Regions from separate parts of the Serratia sp. NPDC087055 genome, predicted to be linked through region 4. Evidence: predicted binding sites of a transcription regulator. Region 4 holds the regulator's gene; each other region holds the start of a gene.
What was found. The regulator Fur, encoded in region 4, represses iron uptake genes when iron is present. The targets are predictions, from matches to a motif close to ATAATAATGAGAACNACTATCAA.
Positions count from the first base shown of each region.

Region 1: the regulator Fur is predicted to act here: its motif matches at 1,587-1,609, upstream of fepD (Fe(3+)-siderophore ABC transporter permease).
Region 2: the regulator Fur is predicted to act here: its motif matches at 1,407-1,429, upstream of ACI2J2_RS00370 (Nramp family divalent metal transporter).
Region 3: the regulator Fur is predicted to act here: its motif matches at 2,694-2,716, upstream of sodA (superoxide dismutase [Mn]).

Region 1 covers NZ_JBJDOG010000001.1:62,931-67,566, reverse strand. The annotation lists gene fepB (Fe2+-enterobactin ABC transporter substrate-binding protein) at 1-116, shown strand, start outside; gene entS (enterobactin transporter EntS) at 103-1,371, opposite strand; gene fepD (Fe(3+)-siderophore ABC transporter permease) at 1,631-2,704, shown strand; gene fepG (iron-enterobactin ABC transporter permease) at 2,704-3,729, shown strand; gene ACI2J2_RS00280 (ATP-binding cassette domain-containing protein) at 3,726-4,526, shown strand; gene ACI2J2_RS00275 (enterobactin synthase subunit F) at 4,604-4,636, opposite strand, start outside.
Region 2 covers NZ_JBJDOG010000001.1:75,263-79,898, reverse strand. The annotation lists gene ACI2J2_RS00370 (Nramp family divalent metal transporter) at 135-1,367, opposite strand; gene ACI2J2_RS00365 (NupC/NupG family nucleoside CNT transporter) at 1,746-2,933, shown strand; tRNA gene ACI2J2_RS00360 (tRNA-Ala) at 3,051-3,126, opposite strand; tRNA gene ACI2J2_RS00355 (tRNA-Ala) at 3,187-3,262, opposite strand; gene ACI2J2_RS00350 (formate/nitrite transporter family protein) at 3,570-4,355, shown strand; gene gltX (glutamate--tRNA ligase) at 4,424-4,636, opposite strand, start outside.
Region 3 covers NZ_JBJDOG010000004.1:211,544-216,179, forward strand. The annotation lists gene fdnG (formate dehydrogenase-N subunit alpha) at 1-1,694, opposite strand, end outside; gene fdhD (formate dehydrogenase accessory sulfurtransferase FdhD) at 1,849-2,667, shown strand; gene sodA (superoxide dismutase [Mn]) at 2,795-3,415, shown strand; gene ACI2J2_RS19155 (methyl-accepting chemotaxis protein) at 3,540-4,636, shown strand, end outside.
Region 4 covers NZ_JBJDOG010000001.1:2,507,701-2,512,336, forward strand. The annotation lists gene ybfF (esterase) at 1-300, shown strand, start outside; gene ybfE (LexA regulated protein) at 592-879, shown strand; gene fldA (flavodoxin FldA) at 1,108-1,647, shown strand; gene fur (ferric iron uptake transcriptional regulator) at 1,968-2,414, shown strand; gene ACI2J2_RS11935 (glycosyltransferase) at 2,621-4,582, opposite strand; gene galE (UDP-glucose 4-epimerase GalE) at 4,572-4,636, opposite strand, start outside.

The DNA.
Region 1 (4,636 bases), 2.4 Mb from region 4:
TGCCGGCAGTGCAACACAAGCGGGTTTATGCTCTGGGGAATGATACTTTCCGACTGGATTATTACAGCGCCAGCAATCTGCTGACGCTGTTGGAAAAACAGTTTATTTCTCAGTAGATTCTGCGGCGGGCTGGAGATCATTTTCTTGCCCGCCACTGCCAACCTGACGCAAACCACGCATCGCGAAAGCCAGCACTACGCCGAGTACCGCAACACCAAAACCAAAGCTGGTTGATGTCATCGCCGGCAGCATAAACGCCCCCATCGCCCCCAACAGCAACGCACCCAGTGCATCCCCTACCACGTTTTGCGCCGTCCACAAGCCATTAATACGCCCAAGGAACGCATCTGGCGTCAGGTTCTGGATCAACCCATACTGCAACAGTGAGTTCAACGCACTCAGGTAACCGAAAACCACCAGGAAAAACAGCGCCAGGCCATACCACGGCATGAGACCGAACAGACCAATGGCAATAAAGGCGCCAATCGCCGTCATCAGCATCATCCAACCCGGACGTGCAACCTGGGCAACTCGCCCACTGGTGAAAGCCCCTATCGCCGCACCCAGTGGGACAGCAGAGTACATAAAGCCCAATTGTGCTGCGCTGACATGCCACATGCCGGACATGGCCGGATACAGTACTCGCACTGCACTGGCCATGGTCAGCAATGCGCCGATCAGCGCCACCATACCGATCACCCGGTTGCGGAACAGGAAGCCGAAACCGCCGGCGAGCGCACGCAGCGGGTGCTCACGCGGCTGCGGTGGCGGCAACAGCTGAGGCAGACGCAGTAAAGGGATCAACGTCAGCAAGGTACCAAACGCCGCCAAACCGTAGTTCCACGTCACACCGGCATTGGCGATCACCAAACCCCCGATCGCCGGAGAAAGGATTGAGCCAAAGCGGACGGTCAACATGCTGATAGCCCCGGCCTGCACGATATTTTCACGCCCTACCAGCGCGGGCGTTGCCGCCAACAGTGCCGTAACGCCGACCGCACCAAAGAAACCGTCCCAGACCGCCAACAGATAAATCAGCGTCAATGAAGGTGCTGGCAACGCGGCGTTCAGACACAGACCGATAAAACCAATGCCGCAAGTGGAGCGCGCAAACAAAATCAGACGGCGACGTTCGTAGCGATCGGCCAGTACACCGCCCATCAGCAACCCGGCAAACATGCCGCTACCTGCCAGCGTTACGGACAACCCGACCAACAACGTCGATCCGGTCAAGGCTTGAATCTGAACCGGGATCGCAATGGCCATCAATCCCAGTGCGAGAATGGAAATAAAGCGCGCACAGAATACGGCGCGAAAAGCGCCATTGGTCTTAAGCAGGCCAAAATCAAGCAAAATAGAGGGCTTACTCATCAGCTTTCTCACCACAACTAAAGAAAAGGGGCAGCGTCTATAGCCAAAATAATTGGCGTTGCATCAAGGCGGCAAGCGCGAGCATCCCCAGGGTGCTTACTCAAGTAAGCCACTGGGCCAGCGCTCGCAGCCAACACAGATGCAGCTTCAAGAATGAAGGGTATGTGCTGCAATAGCGAAGGAACTCATGGTACCATAGATGAAAACAATCAATAATGATAATAAATATCATTTATATTCAATTAAATAATGGATTGTTATGTTACGGATTACACGCCATTGCACACAGCCCGTTCCCACCTCAGGGGGGCGTCACCTTGGGGGCACTCCCCGTTCATTTCGCCGCAGGCTGTTTGGTCTGCTGATTGCTCTTTTCGCACTGTTGGTCATCATGCTGCTCAGCCTGTCGCTTGGCGCCAAGTCTATTCCCTTTGATACGGTTATCCAGGCGCTGAATGGGCAATGCGGCGGGGCGGATTGCACCATCATTACCAATGCCAGGCTGCCACGCACGCTGGTTGGCGTGTTGGCGGGTATCGCATTGGGTCTGTCTGGGGTACTGATGCAAACCCTCACCCGCAATCCGCTGGCCGATCCCGGTATTCTTGGCGTTAACGCCGGTGCAGGCTTTGCCGTAGTGCTGGGTATCACCTTCTTTGGTGCCGCCAACATCAGCCAATATCTGTGGTTCGCCTTTGCCGGTGCGATGTTTGCCGCGCTGCTTGTCGCACTGATCGGTGCTCTGGGTGGCAGCAGTTTGAACCCGGTGCGCCTGACGCTAGCCGGGGTCGCATTGGCGGCGGTGCTGGAGGGCCTGACCTCTGGGATTTCCCTGTTAAACCCGCTGGTGTTCGATCAGCTGCGTTTTTGGCAGGCCGGTTCTCTGGATATTCAAAATATGCAGGTGGTGCGTACCGTCGCCCTGCCGATCTTATTGGGCACGCTGATTACGCTGTGGATGAGTAAGTCGCTCAATAGCCTGAGCATGGGCAATGAATTGGCTACCGCACTGGGTACCGGCATTGTTCGTACCCAGTTGTTGGGCCTGCTGACGATTACCTTACTGTGCGGCGGTGCTACAGCTGCCGTCGGTCCGATTGCCTTTGTCGGCCTGATGATGCCGCATATTGCCCGTCGGTTGGCCGGTTCAGAGCTGCACTGGATGCTGCCCTGGACGCTGGTATTGACCCCTATCCTGCTGCTGAGCGCCGACCTCCTCGGTCGTTTCCTGGTTGCCGGTGAATTACGTGTCTCCATCGTCACCGCCCTGATTGGTGCACCGCTGCTGATCGTGCTGGTGCGTCAGCGCCATATGTTCAGGAGGCAGCGCTAATGTCGATGTCTGCAGCCCGTCGGATGGCTAACCACAAAATTCGCGCCTTGTCGCGTCCGACGCTGACCGCGATGTTGCTCATGTTGGCCGCTCTGGGGCTCGCCATTTACGCCCTGGGCTCTGGCGCACTGTCGCTGAGTGCCTCGCAGGTGATCGACGCCTTGCGCGGTGAAGGCCCGGCAAACCTGGCGGTGATCGTCACCCAATGGCGCTTGCCACGCGTGATGATGGCTCTGTTGCTGGGGGCGGCGCTCGGCCTCAGCGGGGCCATTTTCCAATCGATATTGCGCAACCCGCTCGGCAGCCCTGACGTAATTGGCTTTAACACCGGCGCCTACAGCGGCGTATTGGTAGCCATCGTATTGTTTAATGGAAGTGTCTTCGGCATCACCGCTGGAGCGTTGGCCGGTGGCTTACTCACCGCCGCGTTGATTTATTTGCTGGCGTGGCGAAATGGTGTCGAATCATTCCGTTTGATTATCGTTGGCATTGCGGTGCGTGCCCTGTTGGTCGCCGGTAATACCTGGCTTCTTATCAGCGCCTCGCTGGAATCAGCGATGTCTGCCGGGCTGTGGAACGCGGGCTCACTTAACGGTGTCAGTTGGGCGAAAAGCCTGCCCGTACTGGTCGTGATTGTACTGTGCTGCCTGCTGTTATTGACGCTGGCTCGCCGTATGCGGCTGCTGGAAATGGGGGATGACGCCGCCTGCGCGCTCGGTGTGTCAGTGGAACGTTCGCGCGTATTGCTGCTGCTGGTCGGGGTCGTCCTGACGGCGGCCGCAACCGCCGTGGCGGGGCCCATCTCCTTTATCGCACTGGTGGCACCGCAGATTGCGCGACGCCTGTGCGCCAACCGTAGCGTACTGCTGCTGACTGCTCTGACGGGCGCCCTGCTGCTGCTGCTCGCCGATGTCGCCGCACAACGCCTGTTTATGCCTTATCAGTTGCCGGTCGGTGTACTCACCGTCAGCCTGGGTGGCATTTACCTGATTTGGTTATTAATCCGTGAGTCACGAAAAAAATGAATGCTGATCCCTTGCAGACCGCGCCATTGCGCGCTGAACACCTGACGCTCGGTTATGACAAAAAAATCGTCGCAAGCGACCTTTCCGTCTCCATCCCGCACGGTGAACTGACGGTCATTATCGGGCCAAATGCCTGTGGCAAATCTACCTTGTTGCGCACCCTCAGCCGTCTGATCCAACCACAGGCAGGCGCGGTCTGGCTAAACGGCAAACAGATTAGCGAATATGCGACCAAAGAGGTGGCACGCCAACTGGGGTTGCTGCCGCAAAGCTCAACAGCGCCGGGCGACATTACCGTGTTTGATTTGGTGGCCCGAGGCCGCTATCCGCATCAGCGTCTGTTCAGTCGCTGGCGTGAGGAAGACCAACAGGCGGTGGAACAGGCCATGCGTTCGACCGGCGTTTTTGAGCTGTCCGAACAGCCGGTTGATACGCTTTCTGGCGGGCAACGCCAACGCGTGTGGATTGCGATGGTATTAGCGCAGCAAACACCGCTGTTGCTGCTGGATGAACCGACCACCTGGCTGGATATCACCCATCAGATAGATTTGCTGGAGCTCATGCGCCAGTTAAACCGTGAAAACGGTCATACGTTGGTGGTCGTGCTGCACGATCTTAACCATGCCTGCCGTTATGCCACGCATCTGATCGCCATGCGAGACGGCAAGGTCGTTGCCGAAGGTGCGCCTAAGGATATTGTGACGCCGGAACTGATCGAAAAGGTGTACGGCCTGCGCTGCATGATCATTGATGATCCGGTTTCGCACACGCCGTTGGTGGTACCACTGGGTAAGTAATCGAGATGGTAGGGGCCCAGCATGCTGGGCCCGCGTTAATCGGGACGAATGTATTCATCCCCTACCCTCACTGGGGATTACAACGCTCGAAGTATGCGGTTCAATAGCGG
Region 2 (4,636 bases), 2.4 Mb from region 4:
GTAAGTTAATGTTTATCCAAAAATGTGGGCAACGTTTCGGTCGAGCAAGGCCCCTAAGAACTTCAGGGTGCCTTGCTCGTTTATCGACCGGAAATAACGTGACACTCGCTAAAAACACCTTATTGGGTGCCCGCTCAAAGAACACTGCTCACCAACAGATAACCATTTAGCCCAATCACCACCAGCACAATCAACTTACCTGTCGCCTGTATAGTGCGGCTGTTCACCATATCCCCCATCAGCTCACGATTACCGGTGAACGACAGCAGCGGCACCAGAGCCAATGCAATACCGAAACTCAGTAAAACCTGGCTCAACACCAGAATGCGCGTCGCATCCATCCCCAACATAATGACGATAAACGACGGCAACATGGTAACGACCCGGCGTACCCACAGCGGTATGTAAAAGCGAACAAAACCTTGCATCACCACTTGCCCCGCCAGTGTTCCCACTACGGTGGAAGACAACCCAGCAGCTACCAGACTCAGCCCGAAAATGGTTGCAGCCGCCTGGCCCAACAAGGGTTGTAGCGTCAAATAGGCCTGATCGAGGTCGGTAATCCCGCTGTGGCCATTAAAGTGGAAAGCCGCAGCGGCGGTAGCCATCATCGCCAGATTTACAAACCCAGCAATGGTCATGGCAATAGCAACGTCAACCTTGGTGGCCGCGTAACGATCGGCCTTTGAGTTTTCCCCAGCGGTCTGGGTTAACGATGAATGCAGATAAATAACGTGCGGCATGATGGTCGCCCCCAGCACACCTGCCGCCAGAAATACCGCATCGCCGTTCGGCAAATCCGGTATCGCCATGCCTTTTAATAATGGCCCCAACTGCGGCTGCGAAAACACCAGTTCCACCATGTACGCCAACGCGACAAACAATAGAAGGCTGCCGATCACCCATTCCAAGGGTTTCTCACCGCGTTTTTGCAACATCAGGATCAGGAAGGTGGCAATACCTGTCAGGATCGCGCCCTCCAGCAGCGTAACGCCCAACAACAGTTTGAAGCCGATCGCCGCACCGATAAACTCGGCCAGATCGGTTGCCATTGCAATGATTTCTGCCTGCACCCAATAGGCCCAGACGGCCGGACGAGGGAAACGATCGCGAATATGCTCCGCAAGGTTTTTACCGGTAGCAATACCCAGTTTGGCGGACAACAGCTGGATCAGCATCGCCATGACATTGGCCCACACCACCACCCAGAGCAAGGTATAACCAAAAGAGGCACCGGACTGGATATTGGTGGCAAAGTTGCCAGGATCGATATAGCCGATAGCCGCGATAAAGGCGGGCCCCATCAGAGAAAGTTTGATCTTCCTGGATGAGCCCTGGGGACTTTCAGCCACACGACTGTTCAGCATTTTCTGAACCCTTACTTCTAATAAGCCTGTGGTTATCTTATGTAAATGATAATAATTATCAAGTGCATTTAGAGCGGTAATACTTATCTCTGTAATAGAGGAAAACGACGGGTTTAACGAAGGGTTTCGGCCAGAGGTGAACATTTTCCGCACTCTTCCGGGCCGAATTCAGAGCATAAAAGGACTTATAATCAAATTTATGCATGAATAGGAATTTCATATGCATTCATTAACCTATTGATTTTTTATGCTTTACCGTACTATTTTAAGACGTTTCCCACTATGATTTTCCATATTTGCAATAGAGCTCTCGTTTTTAAACGTGGCGTTACATAAAATGACATCCGAAATTCAGCCTGCCTCAAGTTTGGAGCAAACATGTCCCATATTGCGCACTTTGCGTTGGCGTTAGTGGTGGTCGCGATCCTGGCACTCTTGGTGTGCCGCGATCGTAAAAGCATCCGCATTCGCTACGTTATTCAACTGTTGGTTATTGAAGTACTGCTGGCCTATTTTTTCCTGCATTCGGAAGCGGGTTTAGGCTTTGTAAAAGGATTCGCAGCGCTGTTTGACAAGCTGCTCGGGTTTGCTGGGCAAGGGACTGAGTTTGTATTCGGTGGCATGGGTGATAAAGGTCTGGCCTTCTTCTTCCTGAAGGTTCTGTGTCCAATCGTCTTCATCTCCGCACTGATCGGTATTCTGCAATACATTAAAGTACTGCCGTTTATCATCCGGATTATTGGTACCGTGCTGTCAAAAGTAAACGGTATGGGCAAGCTGGAATCGTTCAACGCCGTTAGCTCATTGATCCTGGGCCAGTCTGAGAACTTCATTGCCTATAAAGATATTCTGGGCAAGATGTCAGAAAAACGCATGTACACCATGGCGGCAACCGCGATGTCTACGGTTTCCATGTCCATCGTTGGTGCTTACATGACCATGCTGGATGCCAAGTTCGTGGTCGCGGCACTGGTTCTGAACATGTTCAGCACCTTTATTGTGCTGTCATTGGTCAACCCGTACGACACCAGTAAAGAAGAAGAACTGCATCTGGGCAATTTGCACGAGGGCCAGAGCTTCTTCGAAATGCTGGGTGAATACATCCTGGCTGGTTTCAAGGTAGCTATTATCGTTGCCGCAATGCTGATCGGCTTTATCGCCCTGATCGCCGCGCTCAACGGCCTGTTCAGCGCCATCTTTGGCCTGAGCTTCCAGGAAATTCTGGGCTACTTCTTCTATCCATTCGCTTGGATTATGGGTATTCCTAAGCACGAAGCGTTGCAGGTTGGCAGCATCATGGCGACCAAACTGGTTTCCAACGAATTCGTCGCGATGATGGAACTGCAGAAAGTCTCTGCTGAACTGTCACCACGCAGCATGGGTATTCTGTCCGTGTTCCTGGTGTCCTTCGCCAACTTCTCTTCCATCGGTATCGTTGCCGGTGCGATTAAAGGGCTGAATGAGCATCAGGGCAACGTGGTGTCTCGCTTCGGTCTGAAGCTGGTTTATGGTTCTACACTGGTCAGCATCCTGTCTGCATCCATCGCAGGCCTGGTTCTGGGCTAAGCCAAAACCCTATGACACAAAGGTCGCTTCGGCGGCCTTTTTTATTGTCTGGGATTCAACATCAGGCAGGAAAGACAGAAAGCAAAAAGCCGACCCTAAGGTCGGCTTTTCAAATGGTGGTGGAGCTAGACGGGATCGAACCGTCGACCTCTTGCATGCCATGCAAGCGCTCTCCCAGCTGAGCTATAGCCCCACAAAAGTGGTACGCTTTAACCGGCGTTACGGTATTCCCCAACCTTTCTGAGATAAAGGTTGGTGGAGCTAGACGGGATCGAACCGTCGACCTCTTGCATGCCATGCAAGCGCTCTCCCAGCTGAGCTATAGCCCCAATCCACAATCACAAAATCCTGTGAACGGGGCGCATAATATGAAACCCCTGAAACACTGTCAACGGCTAAATTGAATTACTCAGCCAAGCGCTGAAAAAGCCGCCAAATCAGCGCGTTTCACGCTAAAAAATCGCGTTTATGGGTAAAAATCAGCCGCAGCAAGCGCCGCATCACAAAAACCAAAAAACCTTATCCATTGTGTTGATTTTTAATTAACGGAATGTTAGCGATTTAGGCTTGAGTCACCCGCCCCACAGGCATAGACTGCCCCCGTCGTAAATTCCACAACTATAAACCGAGTCAGTTATGTCGTTGCATTCACCAAAAGAAATCGCTGCGCTAGCCATTCAGGCAGGCGTAAACAAAAGCCAGGCGTCACTCGCCAACCTGCTCATTCTGGGCTTTCTCGCCGGGGCCTTTATCGCGACCGGCTTCCTGCTGGACATCCACGTTATCGGCACCTTACCGGCCGAATGGGGCTCCTTCGGCGCATTGCTTGGCGCCGCTGTCTTCCCGATCGGGCTGATCCTGACCCTTCTTGCCGGTGGTGAGTTACTGACCGGTAATATGATGACATTACCGATAGCCTGGTTTGCTCGCCAGATTTCGTTTTTCGCCATTTTGCGCAACTGGTTCTGGGTCACGCTGGCCAACTTCGTCGGCAGCGTGGCTGTCGCCTATTTCTTTGGCCACCTGCTTGGCCTGACAGAGGGCGCATTCCTGCACAAAACCCTGTCCATCGCACAAGCCAAGGTCGATGCCGATTTCCTGCACGCATTCATTTCCGGCGTCGGCTGCAATTGGCTGGTGTGTTTGGCAGTATGGTTAGCCTTTGCCAGCAAAGACGTGCCGGGCAAAGTGATTGGCATGTGGTTCCCGGTGATGGCTTTTGTGGCTATTGGTTTTCAACACGTGGTGGCAAACATGTTTATAATCCCGGCCGCTATCTTTGCCGGTGGCATGAGCTGGGGCCAATATCTGCCCAACTTCACCGCCGTATTCCTCGGTAACGCATTGGGAGGTGCAGGCTTCGTCGGTTTGATGTACTTCCTCGCTTACCGCCCCGCCGTTCCTGCCAGCGAACAGGCCTGATCGGCGCAGATAAAAAAAAGCCCCGGGATAACTCCACGGGGCTTTTTTATTTACAGGCTCAGAAACGATCAGGCCTGGGCTTCACGTCCGGCGATGTAAGCCAGCGCCAGATCAATACGCTGCAGAGAACGTGCCTGACCAATAGCATGTACGGTAACATCCATACCCGGTGACTGGCCGGCACCCGTGACCGCTACGCGCAGCGGCATGCCGACCTTGCCCATACCGACACCCAGCTCATCAGCCGTGCCCTGAATGGCGTCATGCACGTTTTCTGGCGT
Region 3 (4,636 bases), on a different contig from region 4:
TTCGGGAACGACGCCACCGGGTTGAAGCCCTGGCAGAAGTAACCGTTGACCTTGCCTTGTGACATCAGCTCGAAGTACTGCAACACATCGTAGCCTTTGTCCCACTTCGGCAACCAGTCAAAGCCCCAACTGTTGTCCTTCTGCGCCTTATCACCGTAGAAGCTCTTCATCATGCTGACGAAGAATTTCGGATAGTTGCTCCAGTAGTTCACCTGGCCCGGCAACACCGCTTTCGGCGTGTTTGCTTTCAGGTAAGTGTCGATATCGGTCTGCTTTTCTGAAGGTAATGTCATATAGCCTGGCAGGCTCTGTGACAGCAGGCCCAGATCGGTCAGCCCCTGGATATTGGAGTGGCCACGTAGCGCATTGACGCCACCGCCAGCCATACCCATGTTGCCGAGCAACAGCTGGATCATTGCCATGGTGCGAATGTTCTGTGCGCCGACCGAGTGCTGAGTCCAGCCCAGGGCGTACAGGAACGACGCGGTTTTATCCGCCACGCACGTTTCGGCAATGTATTCGCACACCTTGATGAAATCGTCGGTAGGCGTACCGCAGATGTTGTTCACCACCTCTGGCGTATAACGGCTGACGTGCTGTTTCAGCATGTTCCACACGCAACGCGGATCCTGCAGCGTCAGATCACGCTTGGCAAAGCCGTTTTCATCGAGCTGGTAGTTCCAGGTGGTTTTATCGTACTTGCGGTTTTCTGCATCGTAACCGCTGAACAGGCCATCTTCGAAGGTGAAGTCTTCTCGCACCAGCAAGCTGGCGTTGGTGTAGGCGTGAACGTATTCGCGGTTAATTTTGTCGTTGGTCATCAGGTACAGCAACACGCCCGACAGGAAAGCAATGTCGGTCCCGGAACGAATAGGCGTGTAAAAATCCGCCACCGATGCGGTACGGGTAAAGCGCGGATCGATCACGATCAGCTTGGCTTTATTATGAATTTTGGCTTCCATCGCCCAGCGGAACCCCACCGGATGCGCTTCCGCCGCATTACCGCCCATGACGATAATCAGATTCGCGTTCTTGATATCAACCCAGTGGTTGGTCATCGCACCGCGACCAAATGTTGGAGCAAGACTTGCTACCGTTGGTCCGTGTCAGACACGTGCTTGGTTGTCTACGGCAAGCATGCCGAGAGCGCGACTAAATTTTTGGGTCAAATACCCGGTTTCGTTACTGGACGCGGAGGCACACAACATGCCGGTGCTGAGCCAGCGGTTGACGGTCACGCCCTGTTCGTTCGTTTTCACAAAATTGGCGTCACGGTCTTCTTTCATCAGCTTGGCGATGCGCGTGAAGGCGTCGTCCCAAGTGAGGCGTTGCCATTTGTCAGAGCCTGGCGCACGGTATTCTGGATACTGAAGACGGCTTGCACTGTGGATAAAGTCGACCAGACCCGCGCCTTTCGGGCAAAGCGCGCCGCGGTTGACCGGGTGATCCGGGTCCCCTTCAATGTGGAAAATGCTTTCTTTGGCGTTTTTGGCGCCATCACCAAGGCTGTACATCAACAGCCCACAGCCGACGGAACAATACGTACAGGTATTACGGGTTTCACGGGCGCGCAGCAGTTTGTACTGCCGGGTTTCCGCTAACGCGACTTCTGGGGCAAAACCCAGCGCAGCCACCGTCGTTCCTGCCATACCGCCAGCGCAGATCTTAAAGAACTGCCTTCTGCTGACCTGCATGGGGGTCTCCTTTCACTCGCGATTGTCACATTGTTTCAAATGGCGCTTTCCCCCTGGAAGCGGGAAGCGCTAAAATTACTGTTGTTTTTACGGTGGCAATATTACCACAGCGTGTATGTGGTTGTTACAAACAGGTGCCAGTTAAGTGAACAATATAAACTCAGACCAACTTATAAATGAGACACAGCTCACAGGGGTGACCCAGGCTCAGGTTCATCAACGCGGGCAACTCGCCACCGCACAGCCGGACTGGCTGGCGGAAGAAGTCCCGGTTGCGCTGGTCTATAACGGCATCTCTCACGTGGTCATGATGTGCACGCCCAAAGATCTGGAGGCATTCGCCCTGGGTTTTTCCCTGTCGGAAGGCATCATCGAATCACCACGCGATATCTACAGTATAGAGATTAACCAAACCTGTAACGGGTTGGAGGTACAAATAGAGCTCTCCAGCCGTCGTTTTACCGGTTTGAAGGCACGCCGTCGCGCCATGGCAGGCCGCACCGGCTGCGGCGTATGTGGTATTGAACAGTTGGCGGATATTTTCCGTCCGCTGCCTGCGCTACCTTTCACCCAGCGCTTTTCCCTCACCCATCTTGATTCCGCATTGAAACAACTGCGAGAAGTGCAGGAAGTGGGGCAACTGACCGGTTGCACCCATGCCGCCGCCTGGTTATCGCCGCAAGGGGAATTGCTCGGTGGATGTGAAGACGTCGGCCGTCATGTTGCCCTGGATAAACTGCTCGGCGTCCGTGCACAACAGGGTTGGCAGCAGGGCGCGGTATTAACGTCCAGCCGTGCCAGCTATGAAATGGTGCAGAAGGCTGCGATGTGTGGCGTGGAGATTTTGTTCGTGGTGTCGGCGGCCACTTCATTAGCCGTGGAGATCGCCGAACGCAGCAACCTCACGTTGGTCGGCTTCAGTAAACCCGGCCGTGCCACGGTGTTTACCCACCCGCAGCGCATTGTTGATTAGGCTAAAGCCACACAATAAGTAGGGCATTGATAATCATTTTCAATATCATTTAAATAACTATAATGATCCGACTGCTTACGCGGTGCTCACATAATGCGCCGCCCATATACCCTTGGAGATGATGATTATGAGTTACTCACTGCCATCCCTGCCGTACGCCTACGACGCACTGGAACCGCATTTCGACAAGCAGACGATGGAAATCCATCACACCAAACACCACCAGACTTACGTTAACAACGCCAACACCGTGCTGGAAGCTTACCCAGAACTGGCTCAATACAGCGTTGAAGAACTGATCCAGGATCTGGATAAAGTGCCTGCTGACAAGCGCACCTTCATGCGTAACAACGCTGGCGGTCACGCTAACCACAGCCTGTTCTGGAAAGGCCTGAAAATCGGCACCACCCTGGGTGGCGATCTGAAAGCGGCTATCGAACGTGATTTCGGCAGCGTTGAGAAATTCCAGGAAGAGTTCGAGAAAGCCGCAGCGACCCGCTTCGGTTCAGGTTGGGCTTGGCTGGTGCTGAAAGGCGACAAACTGGCTGTAGTCTCTACCGCTAACCAAGACAGCCCGCTGATGGGCGAAGCCGTTGCCGGCGCTTCAGGTTTCCCAATCGTGGGCCTGGACGTGTGGGAACACGCTTACTACCTGAAATATCAAAACAAACGTCCAGACTACATCAAAGCATTCTGGAACGTGGTTAACTGGGATGAAGCCGCTGCACGCTTCGCTGCGAAGAAGTAATTCGCACCCGGCAATAAAGATACCCGCTTAATGCGGGTATTTTTTTGACCAAAATTCGCTAAAGTTTGACCGCTCTTTGCCGATGGTTTGTTCAATTGACGTTCGCCCGGAAAGGAAAATCATTATGGCGGCATTGCAAACATTGGCAGGAAAGTTCGTTCATCTCACCGTCGGTAAAAAGCTCGGTCTCGGATTTGGTCTCATGCTGTTGCTGACCGCAATCATCGCCGGTACTGGCGCACAGTATCTCCATATCATTGAATCACGGGCCTATCGCATCGATTTTAGCAATCGTCTGAACGACGAAATCAATCAGGCCAAATATAACCGTGCGCTCTTCGGGCAAACCTACAAACCGGAATACCTCAACAATAACCGCACCAGCATCGAAAATGCGGTGAAGCTGATCAACCAGGGCCAGAACCTGAATTGGGATCCTCAGAGCAAAAAAGACCTTCAGCGTTTGGTCGTGCTGATCAGCCAATACCAGCAGCAGCAAAACGCCTTCGAAAAGGCGGTGGCGGCGAAAGATGCCGTGCGCCAAAGCTGGAACATGTCGGAAGTGCAGGACAACCTGAACCAGGTGGAGCGCCAACTCACTAATGGTGACCTGCAACTGGCCTTTATTCAGTTGAACCAGAAGCTGACGCTGGTGCGCTACGGGGCTCGCGGCCTGTTACTGAGCCTGAGCGCCGAATCCGAAGCACCGCTGATCGCAGCAATTGACGACGCACGTAGCGCCGCAAATGCGCTGAGCCGACGGCTCAGCGACGCCCAACGTCCTCTGCTGCAACCCTTGCTGACCGCTCTCGACGACTATAAAAACCGCATTGAAGCCTACCTGCCGGCCTATCAACAGGAACAGTTAATCAGCCAACGCCTGGGCAACAGTGCGCAGGAAGTCGGCACACTGGTCAACGCCTTCTTACAGGATGAATTGACGCAAACCCATAACGACATCAATTCGGCACAGATGCAAATGGGCATTACCACGCTGATTGCCATCATCGTCGGCTTGCTGGTTGCCTGGCGTATCACATTGCAGATCACCCGGCCGTTGCAAAGCACTCTCGCGCTGGCGGAACGCATCGCCAGTGGCGATCTGCGACAGGCACAGACCAGCACCCGTCGTGATGAACTGGGCCAGTTACTGAACGCCGTCGCGGCCATGAGCCAAAACCTGCGCGATATGATTGAGAAAATCCAGATGGGGGTCAGCCA
Region 4 (4,636 bases):
GGTGTGATCCAGTTCTTGTTGAAGTCATTCCATCAGGGCCAATGGCGTTTCAACCTGCCGGCGCTGATCGATCAATATGAAAATATCACCGGCTGGCAGGAAGTCCCCGCCTGGCCGCACCCGACGCTGTTCATTCGTGGTGGGCTGTCGCCCTATGTACAAGATAGCTACCGCGCCGATATCGCCCGTCAATTCCCACAGGCGCGTGCACACGTGGTTGCAGGCACTGGGCACTGGGTTCATGCAGAAAAACCAGAAGCCGTGTTACGTGCCATTCATCGTTTTCTCGGCGAAGCCTGAGCCAATTGCCCCCTTGTCAGAGAAGGAATCCTCCCTAAAACGGCCATCTGGTGAAAAAACGCGCTAAAGATAACGGCTTAGCGCGTTTTCGGCTCAGTTAAACATTGTCGTCGCTCCATCTGCTGGGGTAATATGGCGCGCTATAATTTTGCCGCCGTGCTAAGCGTGTTCAATAGCGCCGGGCTGGGGGTGAATTTGGGTTAGGGTTTATTGGCCCGAAGTGTGTTAACCGAACCATCCAGAAGCGTTTACGCGCTTTTTGATGCAAACTCCCTTGCAGTACCGCTACCTATGGCAAAAGAACAAACGGATCGCACGACGCTGGATCTGTTCGCAGATGAACGCCGTCCGGGGCGCCCGAAAACCAACCCGCTATCCAGAGATGAACAGCTTAGAATCAATAAGCGTAATCAGCTTCGACGCGATAAAGTCCGTGGCTTACGGCGTGTGGAACTGAAGATCAACGCGGATGCGGTGGACGCCCTGAACAAATTGGCGGAACAGCGTAATATCAGTCGCAGCGAGCTTATTGAGCAAATGCTGTTGGCGCAACTGGCAGACGACCAGCCAGAACATTGATCATTGCAGCCGCACGTGCGGCGCGGCGTTAAGGATGACGCCCGATCAACATCGTTTTATTCCACCCGGTATCGCATAAACGTGATAAAACCCCGGGGTAAATTTCTGGCATGATACGCAATTACCGGTAAGGGTTTCCCTTGCTATGGCATCATTTTAATCGGTGTTATCGTGGTCAGCGCTAACATCGTGTAATGCAATTTATTGAATTTAAAGGTTATACGCGATATGGCTAATGTAGGCATTTTCTTTGGCAGCGACACTGGCAATACCGAAAACATTGCCAAGATGATCCAGAAAATTCTTAAGCAACAGTTTGGCGACGATGTTTGCGAAATTCACGACATCGCCAAAAGCAGTAAAGAAGACCTGGAAGGTTTCGATATTCTGTTGCTCGGTATCCCGACATGGTACTACGGCGAAGCCCAGTGTGACTGGGATGACTTCTTCCCAACGCTGGAAGAGATCGACTTCAACGGCAAACTGGTTGCGCTGTTTGGCTGTGGCGACCAAGAAGACTATGCAGAATATTTCTGTGATGCGATGGGGACTATCCGCGACATCATTGAACCACGTGGCGCCGCCATTGTAGGCCACTGGCCAACCAAAGGTTACCACTTCGAAGCGTCGAAAGGCCTGGCAAGTGACAGCCACTTCATCGGTCTCGCCATTGACGAAGATCGCCAGCCAGAACTGACCAATGAACGTGTCGAAGGTTGGGTAAAACAAATCGTCGAAGAGTTGAGCCTGGCCGAGATCGTCGGGTAACGCCAAAGGTTGAACAAAAGCCCTGCAAAGTGCATAGTGTTGCCGGCAGGGCCGTCATCGGCAGTACGGATTACTGCAATAGAAGATACATATTTGTAACTTCTCACATCGTCAAGGTAGACTGAGATATCGGTTTATCCCATCCATCAAGACGTTGCGTGTGCAACATGCAATAGTGCAATTATATCTTTGTTAACAACCGGCGGTTTCTATTTAGGCCAACCGGTTCTATAATGAGACGCAATTAACACTTTGTGCCGACCGATGCCACAGGCGAGAACGCCTCAACTTGATTAGCATAGTAACAGGACTGAATCCGCATGACTGACAACAACACCGCATTGAAGAAGGCCGGCTTAAAAGTCACGCTTCCGCGACTCAAAATCCTGGAAGTACTGCAAAATCCGGAATGCCATCACGTCAGTGCGGAAGATCTGTACAAAAAACTGATAGATATGGGCGAAGAAATTGGCCTGGCTACGGTTTACCGCGTACTGAACCAATTTGATGATGCAGGCATTGTGACTCGTCACAACTTCGAAGGCGGCAAGTCCGTGTTCGAACTGACTCAGCAACATCATCACGACCACCTGATTTGCCTGGATTGTGGCAAAGTGATCGAATTCAGCGATGAATCTATCGAAGTGCGTCAGCGTGATATCGCCAAACAACACGGCATCAAGCTCACCAACCACAGCCTGTACCTGTACGGCCACTGTGAAACGGGTGACTGCCGCGAAGACGACACTCTGCACGACAAAAAATAATGCCCTTAACCGGCATTGAGAACCGCCTTAACGGCGGTTTTTTTATGCCTGAAGCAAATAGATAAAAAAATCCCCGGACAGGCCCGGGGAAAGATCATAGCTAAATGACAACAATTGCAGCGGCACTTCTCCACGGTACTTCTCACTTCCCACTTACACCCACTTCAACGTCAACTCCCCCGCCGACACGCGGATGAGTAAACTCGTTACAATGCATATTCAAGAAAGAGCAGCCGATCAAAAAACATTGCCTTGGCTTGGTCGAACACACCACGAATACGGAACCCCTTGTTCAAATACATTTTGCAGGCATCACTACTTTGCCAGACGCACAGCGCAATGTTTTTCGCCTGGCGTTGATCCGCCTGTAGCTGAATCAAGGCAAACATTTGGTTAAAATACCCCAGCCCCCGAAATTGGCTCTCAATCGCCAAGCTACAGACAAAATAATCGTCAGCGACACAGTGGCTTTGCACAAAGCTGTCGTAAGCCTCATCAAGAGGTTTCATTTCATCGCGATAAAGGTAGTCCGCGTCTATGGCATACAGTTCACTGACGGTCGCCGCATTGAAAAAACCGATAAACTCTCCGCGCCGATCGTAAGCCACGGTGATCAGATCCAGGTAAGGCTCGATATTTTGCGCCTGCTGCAAAGACACCAGATCCAGCCCAGCACGATTGCCAACAGAACAGTATTCCAGGTAGCTCGTGCTAAAAATCAGCTTTGCCATGCGGGTCTTATCCGCTTCACCCACCTGCCGTCCCGCCATGAAATGCAACGATCCCCGCGGTTCAGGCGGCACAGCCTCCCCCTCGCCCTGGGCAGAACGCCAGTAATTCCCTGCCGCTATCTGCCGCCGGTTGTCGGCAATCAGGTACTCCCCAAAAAGCTGGTTTACCCGATCAAGCCGCTGATCATGAGAAAGCACCGAATAGTAGTGGTAATGATCGATGTCGGACCGAATCTGCGCCGGATAGGCCATGCGAGGTACTTCATCAACGGTAAATATTTCCGCATAGCGTGCCAAATCCAGCGGCTGCTCAAGCTGCCAATCCAGATTTTCCAACCGGCTAACACATTGCCGGTAGCTCTGCTCTTCTTCTTGCGACAACGGTAGCCGCACATTGGTGATCACATCTTCCAGCAGCCGCATACCGCGAATACCGCAGGTTACCGCCTGTGGGGTTGCGTCATACAAAACACCATGCATCTGGCAAAAACGATCGTGGCTGAGGAAAGTACGTTCAATATGACGACTCCACAATTGGTAAAAAGGATCGAACAGCTTCCGTTCATAAATCGGATTTCTTTCCGGTACCTCACTGCTTTCCCCCGCATAAATTTGATCGAGCCCAGCTAACATCCTGCACAGCGCCATATCTCCCTTACGGCTGATGATCATTCCCGTTTCGTCGAGGAACAAATTCAACCAACTGACGTGGCTAACTTCACCTCCGGGCAGGAACTGAAGATAGTCCGGAACCTCAGGCTTGATCAGAAACAGTGTCGCCGCTCGGTGGGGAAGTGTGTCGATATCCATATACACGCCCCCCATCTCAATCAAAATCAAAAAGCGGAAGTAGTCGGACAGTGTGGCGTAATAGCGTTTATCATGGAGCTGATGGATAAACCCCAAACTATTACCGACTCTTCTTTGCGCCAGTTCACTCAACGAATGCACCTGCAGGCGATGGTTACCGGCATCGTACTCACCCAACTGGCCGCCATGCGTTTGGGGTGAGGCAATGAAACAGGCATCCTTTGCCAGCTGCTTTGCATCCCAAACCCATAACATGCCGACCCAGTCACGAGCCTCGCCACGACTCACCGCTTGTTGTGCATCCCCCCACTGAGAGATAACTTCTCGCGCGTCGTCAGGAATGGCTCCGCCCAACCAAATGCGGTGCAGCAATTGTTCCCCTGCGGCAAGTGGCCGCGTGGGCACGCAAAATAGTGAAGAACAGCGTGCGGCATCAAATAAATGCCCCTGCGCAGACAGCCATTCCCGTAGTTGATTCACCCCACGTTGATAACGCGCCTTTGCCGCTGGCGTAGCCTGACGTTGGCACTTCACGAATTCAAACTTCAAATCGCTTAGCCGCGCCTCATATTCAGCCCGAAACAGATCATCCTGCAGGGCGCCAAAATGCCCGTTGTTAAGCGCCATCGGCAGCCATCCTTATTAATGGACCATAACCCTGCGGATTTTTGCTCTGCCAAG